Regions from separate parts of the Bradyrhizobium sp. USDA 3315 genome, predicted to be linked through region 4. Evidence: predicted binding sites of a transcription regulator. Region 4 holds the regulator's gene; each other region holds the start of a gene.

Region 1 (5,994 bases), 6.3 Mb from region 4:
CTGGCGGGCTGCCGCGCCATCGATCTCGGCGGTTCGCTTGCCGTCGCCACCGCGGCGATGCGCGCGGCCGGGGTGGAGCTTGTCGAGGTGCTCGTCTGAGCATCGCCAAAGAGAGGCAAAAACCGTTGTTTTGACTGGCTTTTTGTTCTAATCCCCAGCCGTTGATGATCACGCGCAGCGGAGCTTTCGTGTCGGGACAGGTTTTGCGGATTGGGACGCGCAAGAGCGCGATGGCGCTCGCGCAGACGGATGAGGTCGCGCGCCTGCTGCGCGCTTCGGCGCCGGACCTTGCCGTCGACATCGTCAAGTTCGAGACCCGCGGCGACCAGGACCAGACCAGCAAGCTGTTGCGCCATGGCGGCAAGGGCGGCGCCTTCGTCGCCGAGATCCGCGAAGCCATGCGTGCCGGCACGTTGCAGGCGGCGATGCATTCGCTGAAGGACGTGCCGGGCAACGAGGAGACGCCGGGTCTCGTCATCGCCGCGATGCTGGCGCGCGATGCCGCCAATGACAGCCTCGTGCTGCGTCCCGGCCTGTCGCTCGACACCCTCCGCGCCGCGCGCGGCAGGGGCTTCATGATCGGCACCAACGCCGTGCGCCGCGCCGCCTATCTGCGCCGCCTGTTTCCGGAAGCGACCGTGATCCATTATCGCGGCGCCGCCGACACGCGGGTGGCCAAGCTCGATCGCGGCGACAAGCAGCGGCTGCCCGGCGGCGGCGAGGTGGGGCCGGCGGATGCGCTGGTGATGGCGCGCTCGGGCCTGGAGCGCATCGGCATGACCGCACGCATCGCGCATGATTTCTCGGTCGGCGAGATGCTGCCGGCGGTCGGCCAGGGCATCGTCGCGGTGGAATGCGTCGAGACCGACTGGGCGACGCGTGCGCGGCTTGCCGGGATCGACAACGTGCAGTCGCGGCTCGCCGCCGAGGCCGAGCGCGAGGTGCTGTGGGTGCTCAACGGTCATTGCAATTCACCGATCGCCGGCCACGCCACGCTCGCGGGCAGCGAGATGACGCTGCGCGCCTCCGTGCTCGACGAGGCCGGCGCCGGCTTCATCGAGGTGACGCGGCGCGGGCCCGCGAATCGGCCGCGCGAACTCGGCCGCGCCGTGGGCATGGAGCTGTTGGAAAAGGGCGCCGCCGAGATCATCGCTCGCACCCGGATCGACGAATAGCGATATCCATCCCACGTCGTCCCGGCGAAAGCCGGGACCCATAACCACGAATGTTGGTTGTGGGACGATGCTGGGACCGCAGCTCGCTTGAACAACTACCGACGGTGGTTATGGGTCCCGGCTTTCGCCGGGACGACACCGGTGTGTGAGGCCTAATCCCGATCAGCCCGCAACGGCCAGCTGCCGATGATGCGGAAGCGCGATGCGCTGTCGGTCTGCTTGAACAGCGCGATGCGGTCGATTGCGAGCCGCGCGAGGTCGACCGCCGCGAACCGTGAGCGCAGCTGCGCCACGATCGGGCCGCGCCGCTCGTCGCTCAGCCGCCCTGTCAGCGTCATGTGGAAGCGGAACTCCTCCATGACGTAGGGATAGCCCCAGCGGTCAAGATAGTCGCACTGCCGCGCGGTGAGTTTCTCTGGCCTGCGGCGCGCGCGATCTTCCGGCGTCAGCGGCGCGCGGAACGCGTCGAATTCGGTGACGCTATCGGCGGCAAGCTGCTGCAGATCATCCGAGCGGCTGGCCGGGATCACCGCGATGAAGCCGCTGATTGCATCGACCACCGGTTCGATCACCGGAATGCGCCGCGCGCGGCCGGCGAAGGCGGCACAGGCATCGAGAAGCTCGGCCTCGCTCCGACCGTCGGCGAGCGCGGTGGGCGCTTTCAGCGTGGCGTGGAATCCATACTTGCGTGGATCTTCGGTCACCTCGCGCCAGTCGGACGCGACGCCATCGGGAAACGGCAGGTCGTCGCCCGACACCGCATCGTAGCCGAGCAGCGTCGAACCGAAGCGGTGCAGGGCGCTGTCGGGCGACGGCGCATAATAGATCGCGTAGCGCGGAGTGCTGGTCATAGGACTGGGCTACGCCGCCGCAACCGTCTTGCGCGGTGCGCGCGAATGAACGAGGCAGCTCGCGTCCGCCAGGTGCACCAGCCGTCCGGCCGCTATCACGGCGACGATGCGCGGCCGCAGCGGCACCTTGTCGTCGACGACGATGATGTCGGCACGGCGGCCCGCGGCGAGCACGCCGCGATCGGCGACCCCGGCCGCGCGGGCCGGCGCCGACGAGATCAGGTCCCAGGCCCTGGCGAGCGGCAGGATGCCGTCGTCGGCGAGGCGGAACGCCGCGAGCAGCTGCGCCGGATAGTAATAGTCCGACGCCAGCACCGAGCAGAGGCCCTGTGCGATCATGTCGGATGCCTTGGTCCAGCCGGTATGGCTGCCGCCGCGCACCACATTGGGCGCGCCGAACACGATGAAATCGCCCGCCGCCGCGGCGTCGCGCGCGGTCTCCTCGTTGACAGGGAATTCGGCGATCACAGCGCCCAGCGCGCGAAACTCCTGGCGCATCGCCGGGCTGTTGTCGTCATGCGAGAGCATGCGGATATCGGCCCCGCGCGCGGCGGCGGCCAGTCGCGCGATCGAGGCGGGCACCTCGGGGCGGCGCGCCACGACCCGGTCGAGCATGTCGTTGACGGCCTCGACGGAGAGCCCGGTGCGCTCGGCCAGCTGGTTGCGCTTCTTCGGCTTGACGTTGCTGTGGTCGTTGAAGGCGAACAGGTCGATGCGGCCTTCACTGAGCCATTGAATGATCTCGGCCTCGGCCTCGAGATTGTGGGTCTCGTGGCGCAGATGGAAGCGGGTGTCGGCGGCGAGCTGCGGCCGCAGCGCCTCGATCGCATCGAGCAGCTTGCGCGCATTCTCCGCGCTGCGCAGGCCGGGCTCCCACGACCAGGTCGTGCCGTGAAACACGGTGGTGATGCCGTTGGCGATCGCCTGCCGGTCGCTGTCAACAAGCGCCACGTCGGTCGGGAAGTCGACGCCGGGGCGCGGCATCATCTGCCGCTCGAACGCATCGCCATGCAGGTCGATGATGCCGGGCAGCACCAGGAGGCCACTGGCATCGATGTGAAGCGCGGCGCGACCCTGCTCGGCGTCGAGCGCGCCGATGTCGCGACCAGCGGTCCGCAGCGAGGTCTCGACCAAGGCGCCGTCAACCAGCGTGCGCCCGCCCTCGATGAAAATGTCCGTCACGATGCGGCGCTCCGTTGTTTGTTCTGTGATTGGGATACGGCCACGGCCTCGTACTTGTCGAGGAATTCCTCGACCGCGAGCTTGCGAAAGTCGGGCAGGACGCGGCGGAGCGTCTCGTGATCCCAGTCCCACCATGCGAGCGCGGCGAGGCGGTCGGCGATCGTCTCGGAGAAGCGCCGCTTCACGGGCCGCGCCGGATTACCGGCAACTATGGTGTATGCGGGAACGTCCTTGGTCACGATCGCGCCGGCAGCGACGACAGCGCCGGTTCCGATGTTCCGTCCTGGTAACAGGATCGCACCGTGCCCGATCCAGACGTCATGGCCGATATGCACGTGATGCGCACGTCGCCAGTTGAAGAAGTCGGTGTCGTCGCTCTCTCCGGGGAAATACGCGCTGGCGCGGTAGGTGAAATGCGCTTGAGTCGCGCGATGCATCGGGTGGTTGCCGGGGTTGATGCGGGTCATCGCCGCGATCGAGCAGAACTTGCCGATCGAGGTGTAGGTGATCTGGCTGTCGTTCACGACGTAGGAATAGTCATCCATGCTGACTTCAAGCAGGATCGTGCGCGCGCCGACCTCGGTATATTTGCCGAGCTTGCTCTCACGGACCGACGCGGTCGGGTCGACGGTCGGCACAACCGAGAGTGTTTTTCCGGCCATCAGGGCCTCCGCAAATCTTCAAGAATCTTGGGCTTCCGGGGGGATGCGCGCTCGTCATCGGGATGCTTGATGACAACATCATGACGTTGCGATGACGGCAAGGGAGCGACAAGGGAGGGGTGTGGACGATCGCCGCACCGCAGCGCTGTCGTCACATAACTGTAAAACGCCGGGGATAGCGATGGCCCAACGAGGCGCGGTTGGAGCATTACATGCTGGTGGTGGAAGGTTTGACGTGCCGTTTCGGCACGAAAGCCGCAGTCGACAACGCGTCCTTTTCGATCGCGCCGGGCAGCTTTGTCGGCGTGATCGGCCGCTCCGGCGCCGGCAAGTCGACGCTGCTGCGGATGATCAACCGTCTCGCCGATCCGACCTCCGGCCGTATCCTGTTCGAGGGCACCGACGTCACCGCGTTGCGCGGCAAGGAACTGCGGCGGTGGCGCGCGCGCTCGGCGATGATCTTCCAGCAGTTCAATCTGGTCGGCCGCCTTGATGTGCTGACCAACGTGCTGATGGGCCGACTGGCCCAGATTCCGTCATGGCGCTCGCTGGCGCAGGTCTGGCCGGAGCAGGACAGGGCGCTCGCACTGTCGGCGCTCGAGCAATTCGACATCGCCCAGCTGGCGGCGCAGCGCGCCGACCAGCTCTCCGGCGGCCAGCAGCAACGCGTCGCGATCGCCCGCGCGCTGGTGCAGGAGCCCGACATCATTCTCGCCGACGAGCCGATCGCCTCGCTCGATCCGCGCAACACCAAGATCGTGATGGACGCGCTGCTGCGCATCAACAAGCATTTCGGCATCACGGTGCTTTGCAATCTGCACTCGCTCGACCTGGCGCGGACCTATTGCGACCGCCTGGTCGGCATGGCCGCAGGTCGCGTGGTGTTCGATGGCGCCCCCGCGGCGCTCACCGACCATATCGCCCGCGAGCTCTATGACCTCGAGGCCAATGACGTCATCGGCGCAGCACCGCTGCCCGCGCCCGACGGTGCAACTGCGCCGGCACTCGGCACCGCAGCCGCGGCCTGAGCGTCGCGCATTTTTCAATCTGGGAGGCCGGGCATTTTGCCCGGCCAACAGGTGCAACTACAACAAAAGAGGGGTAGTCATGTTCACTCGTCGCATCATTCTGGCTGGCGCCGCCGCGCTGGCATTTGCCGGTTCGGCCTCCGCGCAGGACTGGAAGGCAAAGTATCCGGAGCTCACCTTCGCGGTGGTGCCGGCCGAGAACGCCTCCGGCGTCACCGAGCGCTGGACGCCGTTCGTGGCGTATCTGTCGAAGGAACTCGGCGTGAAGGTCACACTGCGCATCGCCAACGACTACGCGGCCGTCATCGAAGGCCAGCGCGCCGGCAACATCCAGATCGCCAGCTACGGCTCGGCCTCGTTCTCTCGCGCGCGCTTGACCGGCGTCAAGACCGACGCGTTCGCCAACGATATGAACGCCGACGGTTCGACCGGCTATTACTCGGTGTTCTTCGTCAAGGCGTCGAGCCCGTACAAGACCGTCGAGGACCTGAAGGGCAAGAATCTCGGCCTGGTCGATCCGAACTCGACGTCCGGCAACAACGTGCCGCGCTTCGAACTGAACAAGATGGGCATCGCGAACGCCGAAGGCTTTTTCGGCAAGGTCGTGTTCACCGGCAGCCACGAGAACGCCGTCCTGGCGCTGTCGCAGGGAACCGTTGATGTGGCCGCTAACCAGTGGACCAACGAGGACGATTCCACGCTCGCCCAGATGCTGACCAAGGGCATGCTGAAGAATGCCGACGGCTCGGCGATGAAGAAGGATGATTTCCGCATCATCCACAAGTCGGCGCTGATCATCAACGGCCCCTATGCGTACAACACCGATCTTCCGGAGGACCTGAAGGCCGCGATCGCAAAGGCCTTCTTCGACGCCCCGACCAAGGACAAGGCCGCCTTCGACCGTCTGTCCGACGGTCAGAAGAAGGGCTTCCATCCCGCCACCACCAAGGATTGGGACGGCACCATCGAGCTGATCAAGTTCGTCGACGGTTTGCGAAAGAAGGCGAGCTGATCGCACGCCTGACGTCACGAGGGTCGGGCGTATAGCCCGGCCCTTTCTCTCCACTCAACTCCGAACCGGACTGGCACGCGTCGA
Region 2 (5,994 bases), 6.3 Mb from region 4:
AGTTGCCGAAGATCATCTTCAGGATGGAGGATTTGCCGGCGCCCGACGGGCCCGACAGCACCACGCACTCACCCGGGTCGGCGTGGAACGAGACGCCGCGCACCACGGGCAGTTCGACGCCGCCCTGCAGATGCATGGTGAAGGTCTTCTCGGCGTTGGCAAGTTCGATCATCGCGGTCATTGGCACGCTCATGGCGGAAGAATCGAGGAAACGAGCAGCTGCGTATAGGGCTCACGCGGATCGTCGAGCACCTGGTCGGTGAGGCCGGTCTCGATGACGCGGCCGCCCTTCATCACCATCACGCGATGCGAAAGCAACCGCGCCACCGCCAGATCGTGGGTCACGACGATCGCGGCAAGCCCGAGCTCGCTGACGAGGTTGCGCATCAGGTCGAGCAGGCGGGCCTGCACCGAGACGTCGAGGCCGCCGGTCGGCTCGTCCATGAACACCAGCCGCGGCTCGGTGACGAGGTTGCGGGCGATCTGCAGCCGCTGCCGCATGCCGCCGGAATAGGTCTTTGGCGCATCGTCGATGCGGCCGGTATCGATCTCGACCCGCTCCAGCCAGGTCGACGCGGTGTCACGGATGCGGCCGTAATGATTCCAGCCGACCGCCATCAGCCGCTCGCCGACATTGGCGCCGGCCGAGACGCCCATGCGCAGCCCCTGCGCCGGGTCCTGGTGCACGAAGCCCCAGTCGGTGCGAAACAGGAAGCGCCGCTCGGCCTCGCCGAGTTCAGCGAGATCGCGCAGCACGCCGTCGCGCATCCGGTAGCACACCCGGCCCGCGCTCGGCGCGAGCTGCGCCGAGAGCAGCTGCAGCAGCGTCGACTTGCCCGAGCCGGACTCGCCGACGATCGCCAGCACCTCGCCGGGATAGAGCGCGAACGAGACGTCGCGGCAGGCGGCAAGCCGGCCGTAATTCTTGGCAAGCCCCTCGGCCACCAGCAACGGCTCGTCGTTGTCGAGGCTCGAGAGCTCAGACATGCGCCTTCTCCTTGTGCGGCGCTGCGCTCTCGGTGCCGTGATGGCCGGCGGCCTGGCGCTGCTCGCAGAAGTCCGTGTCGGAGCAGACGAACATCCGCCCGCCCTTGTCGTCGGTGACGATCTCGTCGAGATAGGAATTGTCGGCGCCGCACAGCGCGCAGGGCGCGTTGAAGCGGTAGCGCGTGAACGGGTGATCCTCGAAGTCCAGCGACACCACGGTGGTGTAGGGCGGGATCGCGTAGATGCGCTTCTCGCGGCCGGCGCCGAACAGCTGCAGCGCCGCGCAATTGTCCATCTTCGGATTGTCGAATTTCGGCGTCGGCGACGGGTCCATCACGTAGCGCGCGTTGACCTTCACCGGATAGGCGTAGGCGGTGGCGATATGGCCGAAGCGCGCGATGTCCTCGTAGAGCTTGACGTGCATCAGCCCGTATTCGGCGAGCGCGTGCATGCGCCGCGTCTCGGTCTCGCGCGGCTCGAGGAAGCGCAGCGGTTCGGGGATCGGCACCTGATAGACCAGCACCTGCCCGGCATGCAGCGACGCCTCTGGAATGCGGTGCCGGGTCTGGATCACGGTCGCGTCGGTGGTCGAGGTCGTGGTCGCGACACCCGCGGTCTTGCCGAAGAACTTGCGGATCGAGATCGCGTTGGTGGTGTCGTCCGAGCCCTGGTCGATCACCTTCAGCACGTCGTCGGGACCGAGGATCGCGGCCGTCACCTGCACGCCCCCGGTGCCCCAGCCATAGGGCATCGGCATCTCGCGGCTCGCAAACGGCACCTGATAGCCGGGGATCGCGATCGCCTTGAGGATCGCGCGGCGGATCATGCGCTTGGTCTGCTCGTCGAGATAGGCGAAATTGTACGTCGGCGCGTTCATTCCGCGGCCTCCTGCATTTCCACCGCTTCGTTGGCTTCCGCGAACTCCTGCCGCAGCTTGCGCAACAGGCCGAGCTCGGACTGGAAGTCGACATAGTGCGGCAGCTTGAGGTGCTCGACGAAGCCGGTCGACTGGACATTGTCGGAGTGCGACATCACGAACTCCTCGTCCTGCGCCGGCGCCGCCGCCTCCTCGCCGAGCTCACGCGCACGCAGCGCGCGATCGACCAGCGCCATCGACATGGTCTTGCGCTCGCTCTGCCCGAAGGCGAGGCCATAGCCGCGGGTGAAGCACGGCGCCTCGGTCGTCGAGCCCTTGAACTGGTTGACCATCTGGCACTCGGTCAATTCGATCGAGCCGAGCGGCACGGCAAAGCCCGCGTCCTCGGCGAAGAACTCGACCTCGACCTCGCCGAAGCGGATCTCGCCGGCGAACGGGTGGTTGCGGCCGTAGCCGCGCTGCGTCGAATAGCCGAGCGCGAGCAGGAAGCCCTCATCGCCGCGCGCCAGATTCTGCAGCCGCAAATCGCGGTCGGCCGGAAAGCTCAGCGGCTCACGCGTGAGGTCGCCGACCGGCGTGTCGCTATCTGCCTGCGGCGAGGATTCGATCAGACCATCGCGGCCGAGAATGTCGGTCACCCGCGGCGTGGCGGCCTGCGAGGCGTCCGCGGCTGCCGGCTGCTCCGGCACAAAGCCTTCCGCGAGCTGCGGATCGAGCAGGCGATGGGTGTAGTCGAAGGTCGGCCCCAGGATCTGGCCGCCCGGAACGTCCTTGAAGGTCGAGGAGATCCGCCGCCGCACCTGCATCTCGCCGGTGTTGACCGGCTCGGTGGCGCCAAAGCGCGGCAGCGTGGCGCGGAACGCACGGACCAGGAAGATCGCCTCGATCATGTCGCCGCGCGCCTGCTTGATCGCGAGCGCCGCGAGCTCGCGGTCGTAGAGCGAACCTTCGGTCATCACGCGGTCGACGCCGAGCGCGAGCTGCTCGGAGATCTGTGCCAGCGTCACCTCGGGTACCTCGCGGTCGCCGCGCCGCTCATGCGCGAGCAGACGATGGGCGTTCTCGATGGCGCGCTCGCCTCCCTTGACGGCTACATACATCGCTTACACTCCGCTTGCGATCAGCCGCGTGGTGCGCGGGATCGCCACAATGGCATCGTCATGGACCAGCACGACATCGATGCCGCGCGGGAACAGGGCTTCGTTGATCGAAAGCCGCTGGAACAGGTCGCGCGGCTTGAGCATCGCCTGCAGCACGGCGCTGCCGTCGATGCCGGGCCCTTTCAGCTCGAAGGCCGGCCCCTGCGACAGGCTGTCGACCTGCAGGATCAGTGTGGTCGACCGGTCAGGATATTCGCTGCTGCCGAATGCGAAGCGATCGAGCGCCGGCAGGCTCGCGGCATCGCCGATCAAAGCGAAGCTCGCGATCGATGAATCGGTAACCACCGGCGCGCTGGCGTGAAACTTCAGCCAGCGGGCGACGTCCGGCGTCGCCGACATCGCAGCATCGAGCCAGATCGGCGTGTCGTGATCGAACAGCGTCAGCGCGATCGCGGCCGCGCCGCGCATCATGCCGGCGGGCGTTCCCACGCTCGCGGCGACGCGCTGCACGCTGCCCGGGCGCGCCATCGCATCCATCACGGAACGGAAAGTCGATTGCGCCGACAGCACCTTGTCGGCAAAGCCCGCGGGCATTTCGGCAATCGTCGTCATTGCATCATCCCTCACCGCGCACCATCGTGTAGAAATCGACCCGCGTCGCCGCGGTTTCCGCTGCCTTGCGGCCGCGTTCGGCGTTCATGGCGACGCGCAGCGGTGCGATCACCTTGGCCTCCACCTCGCCGGACAACTCCGCCGACTGCACCATGGCGTCGCACAGCGCGATCATCTGCGCCTTCCGCGCGTCGCGGCCGAGCGTGTAGCCGAAGCCGACCTCGCCGGTCGCAAGCCGCACCGCCGCTCGCGACACCGTCGCCTCGCCGAGATTGAACGGCGCACCGTCGCCGCCGATCCGCCCGCGCAGCATCACAAGGCCATTTTCCGGCTCACGCAGGTTCTCATGCGCAGGCACCGCGACCGCCGCCAGCCTGCCGGCGATATCAGCAGCGGCGGCGTGCGCCAGCACCGTCATCGCGGCTTTGCGCTGGGCCTGTTTGCTGTTTGGTCCGGTCGAACTCATGGGCAAACCTTTGGCAACCTTGCTTGCATCAAGTTGTCTATGATACTAGACAACTTGATAGCGGAGCGCCATGACTGTTTCGTGACAAACCAAAGATTTCTGGTATCACCGCGCCATGAGCATGCAGGAAAGTTCCGGCGTCGCCTTGTGGCGGCAGGTCGCCGACGGCATCGAGCGCGGCATCGCTGACGGCCGCTTCGCCGCCGGCGAAAAGCTGCCCGGCGAGATGGAGATCGCCGAGACGTACCGGGTCAACCGGCACACCGTGCGGCGGGCGCTCGCCGCATTGGCCGAGCGCGGCCTGGTGCGCGCCGAGCGCGGCAGCGGCACCTATGTCGAAGCCCAGCGCCTCGCCTATCCCTTGCGCTCACGCACGCGGTTTTCCGAGATCGTCGGCGCCGGCGGCCACGAGCCGCGCGGCCAGTTGATCGATGCGAGCAGCGATGTCGCCAACCGCGAGATCGCGCGCGAGCTCGGCCTGAAGATCGGTGCGCCGCTGATCCGGATCGAAGCGGTGCGGCTCGCCGACCGGACGCCGATCTGCGTTTCCACCACCTGGCTGTCGGCCGAGCGGTTTCCCGATGCCGGCAGCGTGTTCGCCGACGTTCGCTCGATGACGAAGCTGCTCGGGCATTACGGCGTCAAGGACTACCACCGCGCCTCGACCCGGATCACCGCGGCGATCGTCGATGCGACCGACGCCGCGCGGCTCGACCTGCCGCTGGGACGGCCGGTGCTGGTGGTCGACGCCACCGACGTCGACATGCTGGACCAGCCGCTGGTGGCCAAGCGCTCGCGCTTCGCCGCCGAGCGCGTGGAGTTTCTGGTCGAGAACGGCTGATCTTTCTCTGCTCTCTCGCCCCGCTCTTGCGGGGAGAGGGTCGGGGTGAGGGGCCGCCTCCACAAAGCGGATAAATATGAGTGCGGGGAAACACCCCTCACCCGGATTGCTGCGCAATCCGACCTCTCCCCGCAAGCGCGGGGCGAGGTAACTTTCTACACCACGGCGCGCTGGCCGATGATGGCAAAGCGCAGCTTGCTCGAGATGAAGTCGATCGCGGCGACCGCGATCAGGATCATCAGGATCAGGAACGACACCTTCTGCCACTCCAGCACGCGGATCTGCTCTGCAAGCTGCAGGCCGATGCCGCCGGCGCCGACGATGCCGATGATGGTGGCCGAACGGGTGTTCGACTCGATGAAGTAGAGCACCTGCCCGGCGATCACGGGCAGCACCTGCGGCAGCAGGCCGAAGCGGATTTCATGCAGCGCGTTGCCGCCGGAGGCGCGGATGCCCTCGACCTGCTTGCGATCCGCCGCCTCGATCGCCTCCGAGAACAGCTTTCCGAACGCGCCGAAGTCCGACACCATGATCGCGAGCACGCCGGCGAACGGGCCGAGGCCGACGACGTTGATCCAGACCAGCGCCCAGATCAGCGTATCGACGCCGCGGATCGAGTCCAGGAAGCGGCGCACCGGAAAGCGGATCAGGTTCGAGGGGATGATGTTGCGTGCCGCCAGCAGGCTGACCGGCAGCGCCAAAACCGCGGCAAGCGTGGTGCCGAGCACCGCGATCGACAGCGTCTCGCCGAGCGCCTGCATGTAGAGCGGGAACGACGAGCCCGGATTCGGCGGGAGCATCAGCATGGTGATCCAGCCGAGCTGGCCGAGGCCCGCGATCAGCCTGGACGGCGAGAAATCGAGATCGACCAGTCCGAACACGAAGATCGCGAGCGCCGCCGCGATCATGGCCGGCATCGCCAACCGTGCCGATGCGGGACGTTCGAAGACGTCGGGGTACTTCGCGCGCAGTTCCGTGGTGTCCGGCCTCGGCATCTGGCTCATCGACGGGTGTCCTTGCCGAACAGCCGGCCGCGCAGCCAGCCGGTCGAGATGTCGATGATGAAGACGGTGACGATGATGGTGATGAGGATGGCGCTGACGTCGGAATA
Region 3 (5,994 bases), 620 kb from region 4:
AGAATTTCCGATCCCAGGATCATGCGATATCTGCGCAACAACAGCGTCTTCGCGTTCGGCCGGGCCGACCGGGCAAGAACATCCGCGACCTTCCGCGAGATCCTCGATGCGATGTGGCTGTTCAACGCCAAGTTCGAGCAGGCGCTCGCCAAGTTCAAGGAGATCAAGTCGGGCAAGCCGAGCTGAGGAGGAGTTGATCGCTCGGCCGTCAGGGTGGACCGAGCAGCGCCCATCGCGGCTCGCAGAATTCCTTCACGGCGGAAGCGACGCTGCTGCTGATGAGGTTTTGGCGCTCGGGCGAGTCCATCTCGCGTTCCTCGTCCCGGTTGATGATCGAGCCAGCCTCCAGCAGGATCGCGGGCATCGCGGTCTTTCTCAGCACGATGAGTTCATCATTGCTGTAGACGCCGGTATCCTTGTTCAGCAACGGGTGCTGGTAACGACCCATGATGGCCTGGCTGTATTGCTCGGCATAATGCAGGCCCTGGGCCTTCATTTCCCCGGCGACGAGTTCGGCGAACCGGAGGCTGGTCTTGAAGTCCGGATTGTCCCGGGAGACGAACACGGAGTAGCCGCTGAAGCGGTCGCTGAAGTGGCTTTTCTTGCCCTCGAACTCCCAGTCCTCGAGCATCTTGTTGGGCACGGAGTCATGGTGGATCGACATCAGCAGATCCGCGTGCAGATTGTTGGCGGCGGCGACCCGCTTGAAGAGGCTCGGTCTCGCTTTGCCTTCGGTCAGCAGCAGCCTGGTTTCGGTAAAGCCTTCGGCCTTCAACCTCTCCTCGATCAGCCGCGCAAGGCGCAGGTTGAAGGTGAACTCGGCGACATTCCGCGCGCTGATCGCGCCTTCCGATTGCGCGGTATGTCCGACATCCAGCACGATCCGGAACGTCGCGGGATCGCATTTGGCAGCGGCCGGCTTGAGAGCCGAAAGCGGCAGGGTGACTGGCCCAAGGGCGGCCAGCCGCATGGCGCGGTGCCTGGGCGGAGCGCGGTGCCTTGCCAATTTGGCAGCCCTTGTCGCCTTCGCGCGCTTCGGCGACTTGGCATGCTTGGGTGAGCTCCTGAAGAGATCGGGCAGCCAGCCGGCATCGCTGACTTCGATCGGCAGCAGCGCGAACACTGCGATCGCGACGACCAACAAGCGGCGAGGCCGAAACCTCGCAACGCGACCACCGAGCACGCGAAAGAATTCGCAGCGCCTCATGCTCCGCCCCTCCGGGCCCCCAGCATAACGGCTCTGACATCGGTACCGGAAGATGCCGGGGAGGTCCATCCCCGGCAATCGCGTTGCCTCGGCTTGGCGGCAAGCCCGTCAAGACCAAGAGTCCGGTTCCGTGGCTGTGACCGAACTAGTGTCCCGAATCCGAAGTTCGCATCATTTGCCGCACCTTCGGAGCGAACTTCGGATTCGATAAGGACACTAGCAAACTTATGATTCTAGTGTGCTTTATGAATGCGAAGTTCGTGAAAGTGGCTGCCGCGAAATCGCACGAACTTCGCATTCAGCACACTAGACCGGCTTCGGATCGAGCGTGATCGCCCACAGCTCGGCGTCGACGCGGTCGCGCAGGCTCACCGTCATCTGTCCGCTCTTGCCGTCAATCTTGACGTGGCCGAAGAACTGCATGCCGGCCGACGGCGGCAGGTTCTGGTTGGCCTCGCCCGGCGCCTTGATGAACTTCACCTCGGGGCCGAAGGTGTTGTCGAGCTCGTTCGGACCGAACGTGCCGGCATGCAGCGGCCCGGAGACGAACTCCCAGAACGGATCGAACTCCTGGAACTGGGCCTTGTTCGGGTTGTAGTAATGCGCGGCGGCGTAATGCACGTCGGCGGTCAGCCACACCGTGTTGACGATTCCCGCAGTCTTGATGAAGCGCAGGATATCGGCGATCTCGAGCTCGCGGCCGCGCGCCGGACCATTGCCCTGCGCAAAGGCTTCCGAGCCCTTCTTGTTGGTGGCATCGTCATAGACGATCAGCGAGAGCGGCATGTCGGAGGCGATCACCTTCCAGGTGGCGCGGGAGTTGAGCAGCGCGCGCTTCAGCCAGGCCATCTGGTCCGGGCCGATGAAATAGGCGTCGGGGCCGTACTGCTCCTGCAGGTTCGGGCCGTTGGGGCCGCGATAGCTGCGCTCGTCGAGCATGAAGACGTCGAGATGCGGACCGTAGCTCAGCGTGCGATAGACGCGCCCCGGCTCGACGATGCTCTCGCGCATCGGATACATCTCGTGGAAGGCCTTTGCCGCGCGCGCCGCGAGCACATTGATGTCGCGCTCCTTGTAGGCCGCCGGCAGCTGTTTCGACAGCGACCAGTTGTTGGTCACCTCGTGATCGTCCCACTGCACGAAGATCGGCACCTCGGCATTGAAGGCGCGGACGTTGTTGTCGAGGAAGTTATACTTGTGGGCGGCCCGGTATTCGTCGAGCGTCTCGGCGACCTTGGCCTTCTCGGGGATCGTGACGTTCTTCCAGACCTTGCCGTCGGGAAGCTTCACCTCGGAGGGGATCACGCCGTCGGCGTAGATCGTGTCGCCGGAGTGCAGAAGGAAATCCGGAGCGTGCTTCTTCATCGCGGCGAAGGTGATCATGCCGCCGTCGTCGGGATTGATGCCCCAGCCCTGGCCGGCGACGTCGCCGCCCCACACGAAGGAGACGTCGCGGCGATCGCTCGGCGCGGTCCGGAAGCGTCCGACCACCGGCTCGCCGACGATGTCGATATGGGCGAGGTCGCGGAAGCGGACGCGATAGAAGATGTCCTGGCCGGAGGGCAGGTTCTCCAGCAGCATCTTGGCGGTGAAATCGCTCTCGGGCAGCGCCGTGATCGGCGGCAGTGTATGGGCGTCCTTGAACGATTCAGTGGTCGCGACCTCGACCATCATCTGCGACGGCCGGTCCGCACGCGCCCACACCACGCCGCCGTCGACGCCGACATCGCCGGACTGCACGCCATGGGTGATCACGGGACGGTCGGCGGCGCGCGACAGATAGGGCATCGCAATCACGCCGGCGCCGGCCGCAGCCGCCGTGGAGAGAAAGCGTCGGCGGGTGAGATTTCGCGAGAACCGGATCGTCATGGGGAGCCTCCTCAGGTCACAGCGACAATGCGCCGCAGGCGCGCCAAGACCTAGAAAAATTCCATGACGGAGAGATTACAGCGGCGGGAGTGCGGGACGTAAGGGAAGCACATCTCTCAGGCTCCCTCTCCCGCGTGCGGGCAAGGGGAGTTTGCGGATAAAGATTGGCGGCGCCTCTACGCCGTGCCCGCCGCCCTGAACTGCGTCGCAGCCCGTTGCAAATTCTGCGGCATGCTGAACAACAGCGCCTTGCGGTCGGCGACGGCGTTATGAAGCTGCTCGAGCGCGATGTTGAACGCGGTCAGCGTGCCTTCCTCGATGGCGCCGTGTTCGAAGCAGTCCAGCGTGTGGCGCAGGATGTCGTCGGCCTCCGCCTGCATCTGGTCGAGTTCCTCGATCGAATCGCTTTGCCGTGCGGTCTTCAGCATCTCCAGCAGGCGTTCGCGCTGCGAGGTGTTGGTGTTGCGCTCGTCCTGCTTGAGATAGCCGGCGAACCACGCACCGGCCGAGCCCATCGCCGAGAACGCCATTAGACTCCACCAGATGTAGTCGCTGTAGCGGTCGAGGAAGGTTTTTTCCTCGCCGTCGACAAACGCGGCGGCGCCCGGATGCACCGGAATGGTGGCATCCTTGTCGGTGTCCGGCGTCTCGATCTTGGCGGCGAGCGGGAAATCGGTCTTGAGCGACTGCCGGATCGCGAACAATTGCCGCGTGAATGCCGCGACCGTCGAGTCCGACAGGCCCTTCCGCGCAACGATGTGGTGCGAGAAGCTGATCGTCTTCACCTCGTCGTCGGGCCGGTCGGCGGAGCCGAGAGAGCCGGCGGGGATTTCCGCGGCCTCATAGGCCGGATGGTTCTGCGCGATCGCCTCGGAGGCGTCGATCGCAAGGAAGCTGGGCTCACCGCCGTCGCGGACCGACGCCGTGATCGCATCGATCGTGATCTTGCTGTTAGCCGGGCCGACGGCGAGATAGGCGTCGGCCTTGAGGTTCTTGATCGCTTCCGCCGCCTCGTTGGCCGGGAATTGAACGATCTCGACCTTCATCGGGTCGACGCCGTATTGCGTCAGGATCAGCTTCAGCAAATTGACATTGGCCGGGGTGCGGCCGACGACGCCGATCTTGCGGCCGGCAAGCTGCGCGATCTTGGTGATCCGCGCGGATTTCCGAACCTTGCCCTTGGCGGGCGGAACCCACATCACCACGACATTCTTGCGCAGGGTCGCGACCGCCTGGGCATTCTTCGGCACCTCGAGATCGCCGCGGATGATGGCGAGATCGGCCTTGCCGTCGGCCAGCGTCTGGGCGCTGGCGGTGGCGCCCTCGGTCTGCACCGGCCTCAGCTTGACCTGGGTGTTCTGCTGGTTGTTGAAGGCCTGCGCCAGCGCCTGCACGACCTTGACGTCATCGCTGTTGGCAGGACCGACCGCGATCCGCAGCGTCACCGGACGCACGGCGAAATAATAGCCGGCCAGCAACGTGCCGATGATGGCCAGCGCGCCCGCGATCAAAACGAACATCAGCCGCCGCTTTGCCGAACGCAGCGGCTTGGGCGACATGCTGGCGGAGCCGTCTGTCATCGATCTCGCAAACAATCGTCGGGGCTCAATCTCGCAAAACTACCAACGCGCATACATCCTCTATGTGTAGCAAATTACTGAATGGACAGATGTTACAACTCCGTCATGGTTACCAGCGGCGATAGGACGCGATTTCGGCCTTAATTTGGGCGTGGATCCCATCCCGGAGGCCGGTTGTTAGGCTAAAGTCGGCGTCAAACGGGAGGGTTACCATGGTCGAACGGCTGTCAGCGGAGGCGAGGAAGGCCGCCCTTTGGGAACTGGCCGGCTGGTCGGAGGCGTCCGGCCGCGAGGCGATCGCCAAGACTTTCGTGTTCAAGGACTTCAACGAGGCCTTCGGGTTCATGGCCCGCGCCGCCCTGGTCGCCGAGAAGAGCGACCATCACCCCGAGTGGAAAAACGTCTACAAGACCGTCGAGGTGGTGCTGTCGACCCACGATGTCGGCGGGGTGACCAAGCGCGACATCGACCTCGCCAAGGCCATGAACGCGATCGCAAGGCAGCTTGGGGTCAGTTGACCCCGGCGCGTGGAACCTTGCGCGGGTCCGCCGATATCCCCAGATTCGCATCGTCCGCCGCCGAATTGGCGCGGCGTCGAGGAACCTTGCGATGACATCGAGCGAACACGGTGTGGGATTTGGGCCTGCCGATCGGCTGGCGCAGGACCCTGAAAGCGTGCGCCGCCGTTTCTGGATCAAGTTCAAGAAGGTGGTGGCGGGCCTGCCCTTCGCGGAGGACCTGTTGGCCGCCTATTACTGCGCCTTCGACCGGCAGACGCCGCGCCATGTGCAGGCGGCGCTGCTCGGGGCGATCGCCTATTTCATCCTGCCGTTCGATTTCGTGCCCGACATGTTGCCGATTCTCGGCTTCACCGATGACGCCGCGGTGCTCGCAACTGCGCTCCGCATGGTGGCAAGCCACATCACGCCGGAGCATCGCGATGCCGCTCGCGCCGCGCTGAAGCGCGGGGTGCCGGAGGAGGAGTGAGATCTGCCTCTCCTTCCCCCTGAAAGAGGGAAGGTCGGGATGGGGGTCAGCCACAGGCGACGCTGCAAGTCGGCAGATTTGATCCCCACCCGCTTTGCTCTCGCGAGCAAAGCGACCTCCCCTTTTCAAGGGAAGGTTATGATGCATCCCGGATTTCGCTGCGCTCCATCCGGGCTACGAAACTTTCGATCCGTCATCCTGAGGAGCGCGAAGCGCGTCTCGAAGGATGTACGGCCACCAGCGGGGCCGTCGACCCTTCGAGACGCGCGCAAGAGCGCGCTCCTCAGGGTGACGGAGACGGTAGGGAGCGCCATGGTAGTCCGTTCGGCTCCTTCCGGGCTGCGCAATCTC
Region 4 (5,994 bases):
GATCCTGTTCGACGAGCCGTGCTCGGCGCTCGACCCGATCTCGACCGCCAAGGTCGAGGAACTGATCCAGGAGCTCTCCGAGGACTACACGATCGCGATCGTCACCCACAACATGCAGCAGGCGGCGCGCGTCTCCGACAAGACCGCCTTCATGTATCTCGGCGAGCTGATCGAGTTCGACGACACCAACAAGATCTTCACCTCACCGAGCGATCGGCGCACCCAGGACTACATCACCGGCCGGTTCGGTTGACCGGCGCATGATCCGGAAAAGTGGAAACCGGTTTTCCGATCAGGTCATGCTAAAATTCAGGACACGAAGCCATGATCCCCGGGATCATGGTTGAGGGAGACAAGCGATGGCTTCTGAACATACCGCCAAGGCATTCGACAGCGACCTGCAGGAGTTGACCCGCCTGGTCGCCGAGATGGGCGGCCTGGTCGAACGGATGATTACCGAGTCGGTCGACGCGCTGATCCGTCGCGACGTCGCGCTCGGCAAGCGCGTGGTCGCCGCCGACATCGAGATCGACAATCTGCAGCGCAACATCGAAGAGCGCGCGGTGCTGACGATCGCGCGCCGCCAGCCGATGGCGATCGACCTGCGTGAGATCGTCAGCGCGATGCGCGTCGCCACCGATCTCGAGCGGATCGGCGACCTCGCCAAGAACATGGGCAAGCGCGTCGCGGCGCTGGAGAGCGATTTCCAGCCGCTGAAGTTGATCCGCGGCCTCGAGCACATGACCGACCTCGTGCTGTCGCAGGTCAAGTCGGTGCTCGACGCCTATGCCGCGCACGACCTGCCGGCGGCGATGAACGTCTGGAAGGGCGACGAGGAGGTCGATGCGATCTGCACCTCGCTGTTCCGCGAACTGCTCACCTACATGATGGAAGATCCGCGCAACATCTCGTTCTGCATCCATCTGATGTTCTGCGCCAAGAACATCGAGCGGATCGGCGATCACGCCACCAATATCGCCGAGACCGTGTTCTACATGATCGAGGGCCAGCAGATCACCGACAAGCGCCCGAAGGGCGACATGACCACTTTTGCCACCACGGTGCCGGGCAACTGAGGCATGATCGGCAAGCACGGAACCGGCAAGAGCGAAACTGGACGATCCTCGCGACAAATCGTTTCCGCGGGGACTATGCTCAAGGAAGTAAGCGTTTCGGTTTGCGTCTGGGCAACGGATCACTACAGAGAAAGAACTTAAACCGATGAGCGCACGCATTCTGGTAGTCGAAGACGAGGAAGCGCTGACGACGCTGTTGCGCTACAATCTCGATGCGGAAGGCTACGATGTCGAGACGGTGGGGCGCGGCGACGATGCGGATACAAGGCTGAAGGAGCGCGTTCCCGACCTCGTGGTGCTGGACTGGATGCTGCCGGGCCTGTCCGGCATCGAACTGTGCCGCCGCCTGCGGGCGCGGCCCGAGACCAAGCAGCTTCCGATCATCATGCTGACCGCGCGCGGCGAGGAAAGCGAGCGCGTGCGCGGGCTTGCCACCGGCGCGGACGATTACATCGTCAAGCCGTTCTCGGTGCCGGAGCTGCTGGCGCGGGTGAAGGGCCTCTTGCGCCGAGCCAGCCCGGAGCGGCTTGCGACCGTGTTGACCTATGGCGACATCGAGCTCGACCGCGAGAAGCGCCGCGTGGCGCGCTCGGGCCGTCCGATCGATCTCGGGCCGACCGAGTATCGCCTGCTTGAATTCTTCCTCGAGCATCCCGGCCGCGTGTTCAGCCGCGAGCAATTGCTCGACAGCGTCTGGGGCCGCGACATCTACATCGATGAGCGCACCGTCGACGTGCATATCGGCCGCCTGCGCAAGCTGCTCAATCCGGGCCGCGAGCAGGATCCGATCCGCACCGTGCGCGGCGCCGGCTACGCGCTCGACGACCGCTTTGCCAAGGCCGAGCCGCAGCCGTAACGGCCATGCGGCACTCATAAACCGCAACACGGCGTCGTCCCGGCGAAAGCCAGGGGACCCATACGCCGCGGCCAGCGCAATCGGCACGCGGCCAGACGGCTTTCTAACAACACCCATTCGTGGTTATGGGTCCCGGCCTGCGCCGGGACGACGCCGGTGATGTAGCGGTAGCCCGGATGGAGCCGACGGGTCGCGCGAACGAGCGCCCCGTTGGCTCCATCCGGGCTGCGTCACACAAAAAAATCCCCGCTTTCGCGGGGATTTGTCTTTGAGGTCTTCCGTCGTTTTCCCGAGTGCTCACTTGATCTGCGGTTTCGCCGACGGCCGGCGGCGATCGGCGGCGGGCTGGTAGGCGACGCGCGAGTGATGCGCGCAATAGGGCAGGCCGGCGAGCGCCTTGCCGCCGCAGAAGAAGAATTCCGGGCTCGAGGGATCGCCGACCGGCCAGTGGCAGGTGGCCTCGTTGAGCTCGAGCAGCGAGAGCCGCTGGCTCATCGGCACCACATTGTCGTAGGAGATCGGATCGGGCTCCATCTCGACCTCGAAGGCGTGCGCCAGCGCGGTGTTGCCGCGCGAGACCGGACGCGCCACCCGCATCATGTGCTGGGCCGGGCGAGCCTTGCGCTGCCGCGGCGCGGCAGTGGAGGGTGCCTTGGCGCGGCCGGAAAGGCCGAGCCGATGCACTTTGCCGATCACGGCGTTTCGCGTCACATTGCCAAGTTCCGCCGCGATCTGGCTGGCCGACAGGCCGGACTCCCAGAGTTTCTTCAGCTGCTCGACGCGATCGTCGGACCAGGTCAATACAGTCATCGCATTCTTCCCTTCGCGTAGCGCCGGCCAATCATTGGAGCGGCGCTGCGAGCCAATCTGGACAAATATCCCTGCGGCCAGAATCCCTTAGCCCTCGCCGGGCACGGTGTTGCGCCCGAACGTTTACGCGAGACACAAAGGCTACTTAGAGGGTCCAGTACCGCCGCACGAGATGTCGTACCCGACAGGCCAAACGCTACAATATGGCGTGACTCTGGCGCAAGAGTCCGCGGTCGTGCGTCCACATGTTCCCACACAGTTAAGCATCGCGATGAGGCTTTTCCACCGCACCGGAATGCTCCGGATTGCGCTCGTTTCGCATTGCAGGAAGGCCACTTCGTAGCGATTGACACTTACCGACCGCAGCATAGAATGCCCGCCACGTGCCGCCCGCAAAGGCGGCCGTTTTGTTTTCCGAAGCTGGCCGTTGCTGCGCTGGCGTCAAGGCGCAGCGGCAATTGTCGGCTTAAAAACCGTCAGTGAACGCCATGACCAACGCTGCCACGTCGCATCTGCTCCCCGTCTTCGCCAGGGTCGATCTCGGCTTCGAGCGCGGTGAGGGCGCCTGGCTGATCGCAACCAACGGAGACCGCTATCTCGATTTCACCTCGGGCGTCGCGGTCAACGCGCTCGGGCATGCGCATCCGCATCTGGTCAAGGCGCTGCAGGAACAGGCGACCAAGCTCTGGCACATGTCGAACCTGTTCAAGAGCCCGGACGGCGAGGCGCTTGCCGCGCGGCTGTGCGAGCAGAGCTTTGCCGACTTCGTGTTCTTCTGCAATTCCGGCGCGGAAGCGATGGAGGGCGTGATCAAGCTGGTCCGCCACTATCACTTCTCCAAGGGCCATGGCGAGCGCTACCGCATCATCACCTTCGAGGGCGCCTTCCACGGCCGCACGCTGGGCACGCTGGCGGCGACAGGCTCGGCGAAATATCTTGAGGGCTTCGGCCCGCCGATGGACGGCTTCGACCAGGTGCCGCATGGCAACATCGAGGCGGTGAAGAAGGCGATCGGCCCGCACACCGCCGGCATCCTGATCGAGCCGGTGCAGGGCGAGGGCGGCGTGCGCTCGGCGCCGCAGGCGTTCTTCAAGGCGCTGCGCGCGCTGTGTGACGAGCACGGCCTGCTGCTCGCCTTCGACGAGGTGCAGACCGGCATGGGCCGCACCGGCGAGCTGTTCGCCTACAAGCGCACCGGCGTCACGCCGGACGTGATGTCGCTGGCCAAGGCGCTCGGCGGCGGTTTTCCGATCGGCGCGGTGCTGGCGACCGCGCAGGCTGCGGCCGGCATGGCGCCCGGCTCGCACGGCTCGACCTTCGGCGGCAATCCGCTCGCGGTCGCCGCCGCCAATGCCGTGCTCGACGTCATGCTGAAACCCGGCTTCTTCGAGCATGTGCAGAAGATGTCGCTGCTGCTCAAGCAGAAGCTCGCTTCCGTCGTCGACCGTTATCCCGGCGTGCTGTCGGAGGTGCGCGGCGAGGGCCTGTTGATCGGCGTCAAGGCGGTGGTGCCGTCGGGCGACCTGATCGCAGCGCTGCGCAGCGAGAAGCTGCTCACTGTCGGCGCCGGCGACAATGTGGTGCGGTTCCTGGCGCCGCTGATCGTGACCGAGCCCGAGATCGACCAGTCGATCACCGCGCTCGAGCGCGCCTGCTCTGTGCTGTCGGCGGCGCAGCCGAAGAAGGCGGCTGGATAATGAGCAAGCCGGTCCGTCACTTCCTCGATATCAACGAGCTGCCGCTCGGCGAGCTGCGCAACATGCTGTCCGCCGGAGCCGCCATGAAGGCGAAGCTGAAGGCGCATGAGAAGGGCAGGAAGCCGCTCGAAGGCAAGACGCTGGCGATGATCTTCGAGCGCCCGTCGACCCGCACAAGGGTGTCGTTCGACGTCGGCATGCGCCAGCTCGGCGGTGAATCCATCATGCTGACCGGCGCCGAGATGCAGCTCGGCCGCGGCGAGACCATCGCCGACACCGCGCGCGTGCTGTCGCGCTATGTCGATGCGATCATGATCCGCATCCTCAACCATGACGCGCTGCTCGAGCTCGCGGCGCACGCCACCGTTCCCGTCATCAACGGCCTGACCCGGCGTTCGCATCCCTGCCAGGTGATGGCCGACCTCATGACCTATGAGGAAAACCGCGGCTCGATCGAGGGCAAGACCGTGGCCTGGACCGGCGACGACAACAACGTGCTGGCCTCCTGGGCGCATGCCGCAGAGCGATTCAAGTTCCAGCTCAATGTCGCGACCCCGCCGGAGCTCTCGCCGAAAAAGCCGATGCGCGACTGGATCAAGGCGACCGGCGCGCCGATCATGCTCGGCACCGATCCGGAAGCCGCCGTGCGCGGCGCCGACTGCGTCGTCACCGACACCTGGGTGTCGATGGGCGACAAGGAGGGCGAGCACCGCCACAACGTGCTGCGGCCCTATCAGGTCAATGCCAAGCTGATGTCGCTCGCCAAGCCGGACGCACTGTTCATGCACTGCCTGCCCGCGCATCGCGGCGAGGAGGTCACCGACGAGGTGATCGACGGGCCGCAATCCGTGGTGTTCGACGAGGCGGAAAACCGCCTGCATGCGCAGAAGGGCATTCTGGCCTGGTGTTTCGACGCGGTCGCGTAGCCGTAGATCAGTAAGCGTTGTCGTCCCGGGCGAAGCGCGACCCGGGACCCACAACCACCGCTGTCAATTGTTGCGAAGGCTGGGGCACCAGCTGAATGCAGCAACTCACATCGGTGGTTATGGGTCCCTGCCGTCGCAGGGACGACGGAGATATCCGCGTTAGTGAACCCCTTTATTTCATGGTCCGAGACCCCAGATAGAGCGCCATGGTTTCACAATCCCCCGACATCAAAATCACGCCCGAGGCGCCGGTTCGCGCGCCCTCAGCGGTTCCGGTCGACGATGCCGTGCTGGCCTTCGAGGTCGGCGCGCTGGACCTGCGCGGCCGGCTGACCCGGCTCGGCCCCGCGCTCGACGAGATCCTGCACAAGCACGATTATCCGCCCGCGGTCGGCAAGCTGCTCGGCGAGGCGATCGTGCTCACCACGCTGCTCGGCTCGTCGGTCAAGTTCGAGGGCCGCTTCATCCTGCAGACCCGGACCGAAGGACCGGTCTCGCTCCTGATCGTCGATTTCCAGGCGCCCGACCGGCTGCGCGCCTATGCGCGCTACGACGCATCGCGCCTCAAGAACGGCCAGAGCTCGGGCGAGCTGCTCGGCAAGGGCCACCTTGCGATGACCATCGATCAG

What was found. Region 4 encodes PhoB, which activates phosphate uptake and scavenging genes when phosphate is short. Its sites were predicted from a motif close to TGTCATNNANCTGTCAT; they were not measured.
Region 1: phnC (phosphonate ABC transporter ATP-binding protein) is a predicted target of PhoB. The motif match lies at 3,940-3,956, and genes of this name have one in related genera.
Region 2: phnF (phosphonate metabolism transcriptional regulator PhnF) is a predicted target of PhoB. The motif match lies at 4,113-4,129, and genes of this name have one in related genera.
Region 3: ACVIYL_RS09865 (alkaline phosphatase D family protein) is a predicted target of PhoB. The motif match lies at 3,140-3,156, and genes of this name have one in related genera.

Annotation. Positions count from the first base shown of each region.
Region 1 covers NZ_JBSRYP010000001.1:9,053,351-9,059,344, reverse strand. Annotated here, with positions in the region: gene pncA (bifunctional nicotinamidase/pyrazinamidase) at 1-99, shown strand, start outside; gene hemC (hydroxymethylbilane synthase) at 165-1,175, shown strand; gene ACVIYL_RS42295 (DUF1045 domain-containing protein) at 1,328-2,026, opposite strand; gene ACVIYL_RS42290 (alpha-D-ribose 1-methylphosphonate 5-triphosphate diphosphatase) at 2,036-3,208, opposite strand; gene ACVIYL_RS42285 (transferase hexapeptide repeat family protein) at 3,205-3,870, opposite strand; gene phnC (phosphonate ABC transporter ATP-binding protein) at 4,083-4,898, shown strand; gene phnD (phosphonate ABC transporter substrate-binding protein) at 4,978-5,910, shown strand; partial or broken gene phnE (phosphonate ABC transporter, permease protein PhnE) at 5,994-5,994, shown strand, end outside.
Region 2 covers NZ_JBSRYP010000001.1:9,046,583-9,052,576, forward strand. Annotated here, with positions in the region: gene phnL (phosphonate C-P lyase system protein PhnL) at 1-181, opposite strand, end outside; gene phnK (phosphonate C-P lyase system protein PhnK) at 190-987, opposite strand; gene ACVIYL_RS42240 (alpha-D-ribose 1-methylphosphonate 5-phosphate C-P-lyase PhnJ) at 980-1,864, opposite strand; gene ACVIYL_RS42245 (carbon-phosphorus lyase complex subunit PhnI) at 1,861-2,964, opposite strand; gene phnH (phosphonate C-P lyase system protein PhnH) at 2,968-3,576, opposite strand; gene phnG (phosphonate C-P lyase system protein PhnG) at 3,581-4,042, opposite strand; gene phnF (phosphonate metabolism transcriptional regulator PhnF) at 4,158-4,883, shown strand; gene phnE (phosphonate ABC transporter, permease protein PhnE) at 5,039-5,887, opposite strand; partial or broken gene phnE (phosphonate ABC transporter, permease protein PhnE) at 5,884-5,994, opposite strand, start outside.
Region 3 covers NZ_JBSRYP010000001.1:2,129,498-2,135,491, forward strand. Annotated here, with positions in the region: gene ACVIYL_RS09855 (hypothetical protein) at 1-186, shown strand, start outside; gene ACVIYL_RS09860 (N-acetylmuramoyl-L-alanine amidase family protein) at 209-970, opposite strand; gene ACVIYL_RS09865 (alkaline phosphatase D family protein) at 1,514-3,076, opposite strand; gene ACVIYL_RS09870 (TAXI family TRAP transporter solute-binding subunit) at 3,253-4,656, opposite strand; gene ACVIYL_RS09875 (4a-hydroxytetrahydrobiopterin dehydratase) at 4,869-5,174, shown strand; gene ACVIYL_RS09880 (YkvA family protein) at 5,266-5,643, shown strand.
Region 4 covers NZ_JBSRYP010000001.1:2,746,988-2,752,981, forward strand. Annotated here, with positions in the region: gene pstB (phosphate ABC transporter ATP-binding protein PstB) at 1-253, shown strand, start outside; gene phoU (phosphate signaling complex protein PhoU) at 360-1,076, shown strand; gene phoB (phosphate regulon transcriptional regulator PhoB) at 1,222-1,932, shown strand; gene ACVIYL_RS12580 (GcrA family cell cycle regulator) at 2,230-2,742, opposite strand; gene ACVIYL_RS12585 (acetylornithine transaminase) at 3,231-4,439, shown strand; gene argF (ornithine carbamoyltransferase) at 4,439-5,365, shown strand; gene ACVIYL_RS12595 (Hsp33 family molecular chaperone) at 5,572-5,994, shown strand, end outside.